DNA from 2 places in the Nonomuraea sp. NPDC048881 genome. Region 2 is predicted to be linked to the other one. Evidence: riboswitches for the same ligand, from Rfam matches in the RefSeq annotation. Region 2 holds a riboswitch; the other holds the start of a gene.
What was found. A riboswitch is a leader RNA that binds a small molecule or an ion and turns the genes downstream of it on or off. The one in region 2 is predicted to bind glycine.
Positions count from the first base shown of each region.

Region 1: another riboswitch for glycine. It lies ahead of gcvP (aminomethyl-transferring glycine dehydrogenase); the one in region 2 lies ahead of gcvT (glycine cleavage system aminomethyltransferase GcvT).

Region 1 is NZ_JBEZGC010000003.1:326,467-331,758, forward strand. Features, by position in the region: gene AB0C33_RS12360 (mannose-1-phosphate guanyltransferase) at 1-348, shown strand, start outside; gene AB0C33_RS12365 (FHA domain-containing protein) at 610-1,122, shown strand; gene AB0C33_RS12370 (MerR family transcriptional regulator) at 1,146-1,772, shown strand; gene AB0C33_RS12375 (bifunctional nuclease family protein) at 1,905-2,375, shown strand; gene AB0C33_RS12380 (MerR family transcriptional regulator) at 2,523-3,143, shown strand; glycine riboswitch at 3,192-3,288, shown strand; gene gcvP (aminomethyl-transferring glycine dehydrogenase) at 3,455-5,292, shown strand, end outside.
Region 2 is NZ_JBEZGC010000001.1:975,062-980,353, reverse strand. Features, by position in the region: gene AB0C33_RS04665 (M4 family metallopeptidase) at 1-991, shown strand, start outside; gene AB0C33_RS04660 (M28 family peptidase) at 1,063-2,436, shown strand; glycine riboswitch at 2,683-2,780, shown strand; glycine riboswitch at 2,801-2,900, shown strand; gene gcvT (glycine cleavage system aminomethyltransferase GcvT) at 2,935-4,020, shown strand; gene gcvH (glycine cleavage system protein GcvH) at 4,017-4,406, shown strand; gene AB0C33_RS04645 (L-serine ammonia-lyase) at 4,466-5,292, shown strand, end outside.

The DNA of each region.
Region 1 (5,292 bases), on a different contig from region 2:
GCGTTCATGCGCCTGCTGGGGCTGGTGGCCCGCACCCGGCTGTCGCTCAGCCAGATCGACGCCAGGATCCCCGAGGTCAAGCTGCTGCGGCGGAGCGTCCCGACCCAGTGGGCGGCCAAGGGCGCGGTGATGCGCTCGGTCATCGAGGCCGCCGAGGCCGAGCCCGACGGCTGGCGCGTGGACACCACCGACGGCGTGCGGGTCGCCCGCGACGACGGGTCGTGGGTGCTGATCCTGCCCGCCGCCGCCGAGCCGGTCACCGACCTGTGGGCCGAGGCCCCCGACATGGACGGCGCGCAGGCACTGCTCGAACGGTGGGCCCGCGTGGTCGAGCAGGCGGCCGTCTGATCACGTAGAGTAGCCGAAAAGCCTTCGCCCGAGATGTGCGCGCGGAGTGCCGCAAGATCGTAATGTAGAAACGCGCGGCGGCATGGACCACGGGGTGGGGGCGGCGGTAACTTTGTCAGCGTCCGAACCGCAGTCCAGCGCCCCGCCTTGACCTTTGCCGCTGATCAGCGTAAGTTGCGGCATTCGCAAACTTGAAGAGCGAAGGCAGGCGCGTCCCCAGCACCGTCGCCGCGTCTTCGCGGTAGGAGGCCGAGCCGATCGATGCCGAGCGTCTACTGCACGCAGTGCGGGCACGCCAACCCCGAGGATGCCCGTTTCTGTTCCCGCTGTGGGTCACCGCTGACCAGACCCGAGGTCTCCGGGGACACCACGTCGACGATCTCGGTCGCGGGAATCGAGGCGTACGAGGCTGAGACAGGCGACATGCTCCTGGCCGAACGGGCGCTGGTCGAACAGCTCCCGCCCGGCACGGCGTTGCTCACGGTCACCAGGGGGCCCAACCAGGGCAGCCGGTTCCGGCTGGACAAAGACCTCACCACGACCGGGCGCCACCCGGAGAGCGACATCTTCCTCGACGACATCACCGTCTCCCGTCGCCACGTCGAGTTCTACCGCCACCGCGGCGGCCAGTTCTCCGTACGCGACGTGGGCAGCCTCAACGGCACCTACGTCAACCGGGAGCGCATCGAGGAGGTTCCCCTGCACTCCGGAGACGAGGTGCAGATCGGCAAGTTCCGCCTCGTCTTCCTGATGAGGGTCAACGCCGGCGCATGAGCTCACAGGCGGCACGCTCGCACATGAGCATCGGGGAGGTGCTCGCCCTGCTGCAGGGCGAGTTCCCCGACGTCACCGTGTCCAAGATCCGCTTCTTGGAGGGTGAGGGGCTGATCGAGCCCGAGCGCAGCCCCTCGGGCTACCGCAAGTTCACCCATCTCCACGTCGAGCAGTTGCGTTTCATCCTGACCGAGCAGCGCGACCACTACCTGCCGCTGCGGGTGATCAAGGACAAGATGGCCGAGAGCTTCGGCCGTCCGCGCGCGGTGCAGCAGACCCAGGAGATCCGCTACGACCGGGCCCAGTTGCTGGAGGCGGCCGGCATCGACGAGGAGACCCTCGCCGAGCTGGAGGACTACGGCCTGCTGGCCCCCGTGGCCAGGCGCTACGACGAGGAGGCGCTGAAGATCGCGCGCAGCGTCGGCGCCCTGGCCCGTTTCGGCCTGCACGCCCGCCACCTGCGCGCGGTCAAGGCCGCCGCCGAGCGGGAGTGCGGGCTGGTCGAGCAGACCGTCGCGCCCATACTCAAGCGGCGCGCGCCCGGCGCCATCGGCGAGGCCGACGAGGCCGCCAGGGAGTTGTCCACGCTCCTGCTCGACCTGCACGCCTCCCTGGTGCGCCTCGGCGTCAGGTCTGTCCTGGGCCGCTGAGGGCACAGAGCTGGAAGGCCGGGGCACATTCCAGGCCTGACGGGTGTTACGTTGAAATGCATAAGCGTGTAGCAGAAACGACCCAGTCAACAGCTGTGCCGGGCGACCGGCCGGCCGAATACGGAGCAGCCCGTGTTGCAGATGGAGGTCGTGGGCGTTCGAGTTGAGATGCCCACAAATCAGCCGATCGTCTTGCTCAAGGAGGCACACGGGGAACGGTTCCTTCCGATCTGGATCGGCATGACCGAGGCGACCGCGATCGCCCTGGCGCAGGCCGAGGAGCCGCCGCCCCGGCCGCTCACCCACGACCTGTTCAGGGACGTGCTGAGCGCGCTCGGCGTCGGGCTGCGCGCGGTCAACATCGTGGCCCTGCGTGACGGCATCTTCTTCGCCGACCTGGTGTTCTCCAACGGCGTGGAGGTCAGCGCCCGCCCCTCCGACTCGATCGCCCTGGCGCTGCGCACCGGCGCGCGCATCTTCGCCAGCGAAGAGGTGGTCCAGGAGGCCGGTGTGATCATCCCTGACGACCAGGAGGACGAGGTGGAGAAGTTCAGGGAGTTCCTTGACACGATCACTCCCGAGGACTTCGGCAGGGCGGGGTAGGTATTTCAGTGCATTTACGCTTCACGACGCGCCGAGCCGGATCGTTGACTGAGCATGGTCACGGTCCTACGGTGCAAGTGAAACCCGTGGTCGCCCTTTACGAACCCCCAGATCAGGCCATGGGATGAGAGAAAGCCGGAGGTCCGCGTGGCGGTCAGCAGCGGCGAGGGAAAGACGGCCGGCCAGGAAGATCCGGTGCGGCGCGAGAGCGCGCGGCAGCGTGCCGGAGAGCAGGGACTGCTCTTCGACGAGCAGCCCGCGACGGTGCCCGACGACATCGGATACCGCGGGCCCACAGCCTGCTCGGCGGCCGGCATCACCTACAGGCAGCTCGACTACTGGGCGCGCACGGGCCTGGTCGAGCCCACGATAAGAGCCGCGCACGGCTCGGGCTCGCAGCGGCTCTACAGCTTCCGCGACATCCTGGTGCTCAAGGTCGTCAAGCGGCTGCTCGACACCGGGGTGTCGTTGCAGCAGATCCGCACCGCGGTGCAGCATCTGCGTGACCGCGGGGTCGCCGACCTCGCGCAGATCACGCTCATGAGCGACGGTGTCAGCGTCTACGAGTGCACCTCGGCCGACGAGGTGATCGATCTCCTCCAGGGCGGCCAGGGCGTGTTCGGCATCGCCCTCGGCCGGGTCTGGCGAGAGGTCGAGGGCTCCCTCGCGGAGCTGCCGGGGGAACGGGCGGCGGTCGAGGACACCGTCCCGGCCGACCATCCCGCTGACGAGCTCGCCAAGCGGCGTCGCGCACGCCGCACGGGGTGAGCTGAACCGCTGAACACACCGTAGTAATCTAGGACAGAGTAAGGCTGATGACCCCGTGCGGGAGAGTCCCTGGGCTTCGGTCCTGGGGCGCCGAAGGAGCAACCCTCCCCGGAATCTCTCAGGCATCCCGTACCGCTCGGGTGAGGCAACTCTGGAAAGCAGGTGCGCCCGCCAGGCGCACCTCACCGACGGTGCAAGCCCCACGGTGGGGTGAAGCTCTCAGGTCGCGATGACGTCGCGATGACAGAGGGGGAGATCCGGCACTCGCCCGCGCCCTGGCGCCGGTCTCCAAGCCTCGGGAGGCAACCTCCATGACCGACCTGTCCGCTCCGCCGTTCTCGTCCAGGCACATCGGCCCATCGGAGTCCGAGCAGCAGCGCATGCTCGAGGCCGTGGGCTTCGAGTCCGTCGGCGATCTGGTGGCCGTGGCCGTGCCCGAGGCCATCAGGGTCAAGGACCGGCTCAAGCTGCCGGCCGCCGCGAGCGAGACCGAGGCCATCGCCGAGCTGCGCGAGCTGGCCTCCCGCAACCGGGTGCTGACCTCCATGATCGGCCTGGGCTACTACGACACCGTCACGCCCGCCGTCATCCGGCGCAACCTGCTGGAGAACCCGGGCTGGTACACCGCCTACACGCCGTACCAGCCGGAGATCTCGCAGGGCCGCCTGGAGGCGCTGCTGAACTTCCAGACGGTCGTCTCCGACCTGACCGGCCTCGACGTCGCCGGCGCCTCCCTGCTGGACGAGGCCACCGCCGCGGCCGAGGCCATGACGCTGGCCCGCCGGGCCGGCAAGTCCAAGAGCGACGTGTTCGTGGTCGACGCCGACACGCTGCCCCAGACCAAGGCCGTGCTGGCCACCCGCGCCGAGCCGCTCGGCATCACGCTGGTCGAGCACGACCTCGACGGCGAGCTGCCCGAGTGCTTCGGCGTGCTCGTCCAGTACCCGGGCGCCTCGGGCCGCCTGCGCGACTTCCGCGACGTGGCCGCCAGGGCGCACGAGGCGGGCGCGCTCGTCGTGGCCGCCGCCGACCTGCTGGCCCTCACGCTGGTGGCCGCCCCCGGCGAGCTGGGCGCCGACATCGCCGTCGGCTCCTCCCAGCGCTTCGGCGTCTCCTTCGGGTTCGGCGGGCCGCACGCGGCCTACATGTCCGTACGCGAGGGCCTGCAGCGGCAGATGCCCGGCCGTCTGGTCGGCGTGTCGGTCGACGTCGACGGCGACCCCGCCTACCGGCTGGCCCTGCAGACCCGCGAGCAGCACATCCGCCGCGAGAAGGCCACCAGCAACATCTGCACCGCCCAGGTCCTGCTGGCCGTGATCGCCGGCATGTACGCCGTCTACCACGGCCCCGAGGGCCTGCGCCGGATCGCGCACCGCGTGCACCGGCACGCCGTCGCGCTGGCCGGCGGGCTGCGCGAGGCCGGCCTGGAGGTCGTGCACGGCGAGTTCTTCGACACCGTGCTCGTCCGGGTTCCCGGCAGGGCCGCCGAGGTGGTGGCCGCCGCGGCCGAGCGGGGCGTCAACCTGTGGCAGGCCGGCGACGATCACGTCTCGATCGCCTGCGACGAGAAGACCGGCGCCGCCGAGCTGGTCAAGGTGTGGGCCGCCTTCGGCGTCGAGCGCGAGGAGGTGGCGCTGGAGGCCGACGCGCTGCCGGCCGACCTGCTGCGCGAGTCGGACTACCTGACCCACCCGGTCTTCCACAGCCACCGCTCCGAGACCGCGATGCTGCGCTACCTGCGCAGACTCCAGGACAAGGACATCGCGCTCGACCGTTCGATGATCCCGCTCGGCTCGTGCACGATGAAGCTGAACGCGACCACCGAGATGGAGCCGATCACCTGGCCGGAGTTCGCCGGCGTGCACCCGTACGCGCCGGAGGCCCAGACCGAGGGCTACCGGGAGCTCATCGGCACCCTGGAGGGCTGGCTGGCCGAGGTGACCGGCTACGACGCGGTCTCCATCCAGCCGAACGCCGGCTCCCAGGGCGAGTTCGCCGGCCTGCTGGCCATCCGCGCCTACCACCAGGCCAACGGCGACACCGAGCGGGACGTGTGCCTGATCCCGTCCTCGGCCCACGGCACGAACGCGGCCAGCGCCGTCATGGCGGGCATGCGGGTCGTCGTCGTGGCCTGCGACAGCGACGGGAA
Region 2 (5,292 bases):
CAACGGCGCCGCGATCACCGGCATCGGCATCCGCAAGGCCGGTGAGGTCTTCATGTCCGCGCTGAACATGAAGACCCAGCCGTGGACGCACGCCAAGGCCAGGGTCGCCACCCTCCAGGCCGCCAAGACCCTGTACCCGGGCAGCTGCACCGAGTTCAACGTGGTCAAGAACGCCTGGGACGGCGTCAGCGTACGGGCCCAGTCCGGCGAGCCGACCTGCACCCAGGGCAGCAACGACTTCTCGGTCAACCTGAACCCCGCCTCCGGCAGCGTGACTCCCGGCCAGAGCACCACGACCACGGTGAGCACCACCGTGACCGGCGGCTCGGCGCAGTCGATCACCCTACGGACCGGCACCCTGCCGGCCGGCGTGACCGCCTCGTTCAGCCCGGCCACCATCACCGCGGGGCAGAGCTCGACGCTGACTATCAACACCTCGGCGAGCAGCCCGCAGGGCAGCCACTCGATCGCCATCACGGCCGACGGCGCCGACGTGGACCGCCAGGCCACCTACAACCTGCAGATCGGGCAGAGCTCGCCGAACGACTACTCCTTCGGCGTGACGCCGTCGTCGGCCTCGGTGCAGGCCGGTCAGTCGGCCACCGCCACGGTCAGCACGCAGGTCACCGCCGGTCAGGCGCAGAGCATCGCCCTGGCGGCGAGCAACGTGCCCGCGGGCGTGACAGTCAGCTTCAACCCGTCCACGATCACCGCCGGGCAGTCGTCCACGGTGACGTTCGCGACCACGAGCGGCGTGACGCCCAGCACGTACACGATCAGCCTGAACGCCGACGGCGCGAGCGCCGACCACTCGGCCTCCTTCAGCCTGACGGTGGGCGGCGGCCAGGGCACCACGTGGCAGACGTACACGGCCTACACGGCCGGACAGACCGTCACCTACCAGGGCACCAGCTACCGCTGCCTCCAGGCGCACACCAGCCTGCCGGGCTGGGAGCCGCCCAACACCCCTGCCCTCTGGCAGCCGGTCTAAGTCGCACGACCTGGGCGGCCACGCCGGAGTGGCCGCCCAACCCCCTTGAGGAGCCACAGATCGTGAACGCCATGCTCAGGCTGGGCGCCGCGGCCACCGCCGCGTTGGCCCTGACCCTCACCACGCCGGCCGGACCGGCCGGCGCCGCCGCCGACCCCGCGCCCGACATCCCCGTCGCGAACGTGACGGCGCATCTGAGCCAGTTGCAGTCCATCGCCACGAGCAACGGCGGCAACCGCGCCTCGGGCAGGCCGGGCTTCACCGCCTCGATGAACTACATCAAGGGCAAGCTGGACGCGGCCGGCTTCACCACCCGCGTGCAGAACTTCAGCGGCGGCAGCAACCTGATCGCCGACTGGCCGGGCGGCCCGGCCAACCAGACCGTGATGCTCGGCGCCCACCTCGACAGCGTCGCGGCCGGCCCCGGGATCAACGACAACGGTTCCGGCTCGGCCGCGCTCCTGGAGAACGCCCTCACCCTGGCCGCCCGCAAGCCCACCCTCACCAAGCACGTGCGCTTCGGCTGGTGGGGCGCCGAAGAGGCGGGCATGGTCGGGTCCAGGTACTACGTGCAGAACGGCGGCGCGAGCGGCGTCGAGGTGTACCTGAACTTCGACATGATCGCCTCGACCAACGCCGGCTACTTCGTCTACGACGACGACGCGGCGATCCAGCGCACCTTCAACGACTACTTCGCCACCATCGGCCTGCAGACCGAGGGTGACAGGGAGGGCGACGGCCGCAGCGACCACGCCTCGTTCAAGAGCGCGGGCGTCCGGGTCGGCGGCCTGGCCACGGGGGCCGGGGCGGTCAAGAGCTCGGCCCAGGCCGCCAAGTGGGGCGGCTCGGCCGGGCAGGCGTTCGACCGCTGCTACCACAGCGCGTGCGACAGCTACCCGAGCGCCATCAACACCACGGCGCTCGACCGCAACTCCGACGCCATCGCGTACGCCATATGGAAGCTCGCCGTGGGCACCGGCACGCCCACGGAGAACGACTACTCGATCTCGGTGACCCCGTCGTCGGCATCGGTCCAGGCCGGTCAGTCGGCTACCGCGGCGGTCAGTACCCAGGTCACGTCCGGCCAGGCGCAGAGCGTCGCGCTCTCCGCCGGGAACGTGCCGAGCGGGGTCACCGTCTCCTTCAGCCCGTCCACGGTTCAGGCGGGCCAGTCGTCCACCGTCACGATCGCCACCGCCAGCGGCGTCGCGGCGGGGACGTACACCATAGGGATCAACGGCGACGGGACGACGGCGGACCACTCCGCGTCCTTCACCCTGACCGTCGGAGGGGACGGCCAGGGCACCACCTGGACGGCTTACAAGTCGTACACGGCCGGAGACGTCGTCACCTACCAGGGGGTCAGCTACCGCTGCCTCCAGGCGCACACCAGCCTGCCGGGCTGGGAGCCGCCGAACGTGCCCGCCCTCTGGGCGCGGGCCTGACCCTAGGACCTGATCTCCGGGTTCGATCCCGCGCGGGCCGGTCACCGCCGGCCCGCCCCGAGCTGCCGCGTGCGAGCTGACCTGCCATGACCGGCTCGCGCGCGGCCACCAACGCGGCCGCGACCCCGCCTCTCCGGGGCCGCGGCCGCTTTTCGCTGCGTGCGGGATGTCGCGGATGCCGCGGATGGCGGGGGGCGAAGCGCGACAACACCCCCATGACGGCACTAGGCTGACGGACATCACCGGCGAAACCGTGCGGGAGAGCACCCTGACAGCCGGTCAGGGTCCCTGAAGGAGCAAGCCCTCCCCGCGAACCTCTCAAGGCAAAGGACCGCGCGGCAGCCCTGTAAGGCGTTCTTACGGGGAGGTGACCTCTGGAAAGCAGGCCCTCGGGGCCTCGCCGAAGGTGAAAGTCCGGTAAAACTCGGGCGAAGCTCTCAGGCATCCATGACAGAGGGGGAGGATGCTGGCATCCAATCCTGTCCTGAGGTGCGACAAATGTCCCGACCTACGCCGCTACGAGACGTCCACGAGGCCCTAGGCGCCACGCTGACCGACTTCGCCGGCTGGCTCATGCCGCTCCGGTACGGCAGCGAGTCGGCGGAGCACAAAGCCGTCCGCGAGGCGGCCGGGCTGTTCGACCTCTCGCACATGGGCGAGATCTTCCTGACCGGTCCGCAGGCCGGAGAGGCCCTCGACTACGCGCTGGTCGGCCACCTGTCGGCGCTCGCGCCCGGCCGGGCCAGGTACACGATGATCGTGGACGAGCGCGGCGGGGTGCTCGACGACCTCATCGTCTACCGGCTGGCGGACGAGGAGTTCATGGTGGTGGCCAACGCCTCGAACTCCGACAAGGTCGCGGATGAGCTGAAAAATCGCACTAAGTCGTATGACGCGGCGGTCGATGACCGCTCCCAGCAGTACGCCCTCATCGCGATCCAGGGCCCGAAGGCCCAGGAGATCCTGGCCACGCTCACCGACGCCGACCTCGACGGTCTCAAGTACTACGCGGGCCTGCCCGGCGTGGTCGACGGCCGCCAGGCGCTCATCGCCCGTACCGGCTACACCGGCGAGGACGGCTTCGAGCTGTTCGTCGCCAACCAGGACGCCGTGCCGCTCTGGCGCGCCCTGGAGGCCGCGGGCGAGCCGCACGGGCTGCGCGCCGCCGGTCTGTCCAGCCGCGACACCCTCAGGCTGGAGGCCGGCATGCCGCTCTACGGCAACGAGCTGAGCTCCGACCTGACCCCGTTCGACGCGGGGCTGGGCAGAGTGGTGAAATTCGACAAGCCCGGTGACTTCGTCGGCAGGGCGGCACTGGAGGCGGTCAAGGACGACCAGCCCCGCCGCCGCCTCGTCGGCCTGGTCGCCCAGGGCCGCCGGGTGCCGCGTCACGGCTACCCGGTCACCCGCGACGGCGCCGTCGTCGGCGAGGTCACCAGCGGTGCGCCCTCCCAGACCCTGGGCAAGCCCATCGCGATGGCCTACGTGGACGCCGGGGCCGACACAGGTCTGGCCGTGGACATCCGGGGCAGCCATGAACCTATGGACCTGGTCGAGCTGCCCTTCTACAGGAGGAACAAGTGAGCAACATCCCTGACGACCTGAACTACACCAAGGAGCACGAGTGGGTGTCGGGCGTGGACGACGGCATCACCGTGACCGTCGGCATCACGGCCTTCGCCGCCGAGGCTCTTGGTGACGTCGTCTTCGTGCAGCTCCCCGAGGTCGGTTCGACCGTCGAGGCGGGTGACTCGGTCGGCGAGGTCGAGTCCACCAAGTCGGTGAGCGAGATCTACGCGCCCGTCGGCGGCGAGATCGTCGAGGTGAACTCGGCCGTGGCCGACGACCCGTCGCTGGCCAACAGCGACCCGTACGGCGACGGCTGGATGTTCCGCGTCCGCATGGAGGGCGACGCGGAGGACCTGCTGTCCGCCGAGGAGTACACGGCGCTCACCTCAGGCGAGTCCTGACACCAACGCCGGGGCCCGCCGCGGGCCCCGGCACTTCCTGAACTGAAGGGCGCCCATCAATGGCGATCAGCGTCTTCGACCTCTTCAAGATCGGCATCGGACCGTCCAGCTCCCACACGGGCGGCCCGATGGCCGCCGCGCACAAGTTCGCCCGCGGGCTGCACGACGACGGCCTGCTCCCCCGCGTGGCCCGCGTCGAGGTCATCCTGTACGGCTCGCTCGGCCTGACCGGCAAGGGCCACGGCAGCGACAAGGCGGTGCTGCTCGGCCTGTCCGGTGAGAAGCCGGAACTGGTCGACGTCGACTCCGTCGACGCCCGCCTGGCCGAGATGCGCGCCGCGGGCACGGTCAAGCTCTACGGCGAGCACGAGATCCCCTTCGTCGTGGGTCAGGACCTCGTCTTCGAGCGCAAGATCTCCCTGCCCGAGCACCCCAACGGCATGCGCTTCACCGCCCGCGACGAGCAGGGCGAGACCGTGCGCGAGAAGGTCTACTTCTCCGTCGGCGGCGGCTTCGTCGTGGACGAGAAGGCCACCGGCGCCGACCGCATCAAGCCCGACGACACCGTCCTGCCCTACCCGTTCGCCTCGGGCGAGGAGCTGCTCAAGCACTGCTCGAACACCGGCCTGTCGATCTCCGCCCTGATGCTGGAGAACGAGAAGGCGTTCGGGCGCACCGAGGAGGAGATCCGCGCGGGCATCCTCAACCTGTGGCGGGTGATGTCGGAGTGCGTGCGGCGCGGCATCGGCAAGGAGGGCGTGCTGCCCGGCGGCCTGAAGGTCAAGCGCCGGGCCAACCAGCTCCACCGGCGGCTGCAGGCCGAGTCGGCCGAGAAGGACCCGCTGCAGGCGATGGACTGGGTGGCGCTGTTCGCCCTGGCCGTCAA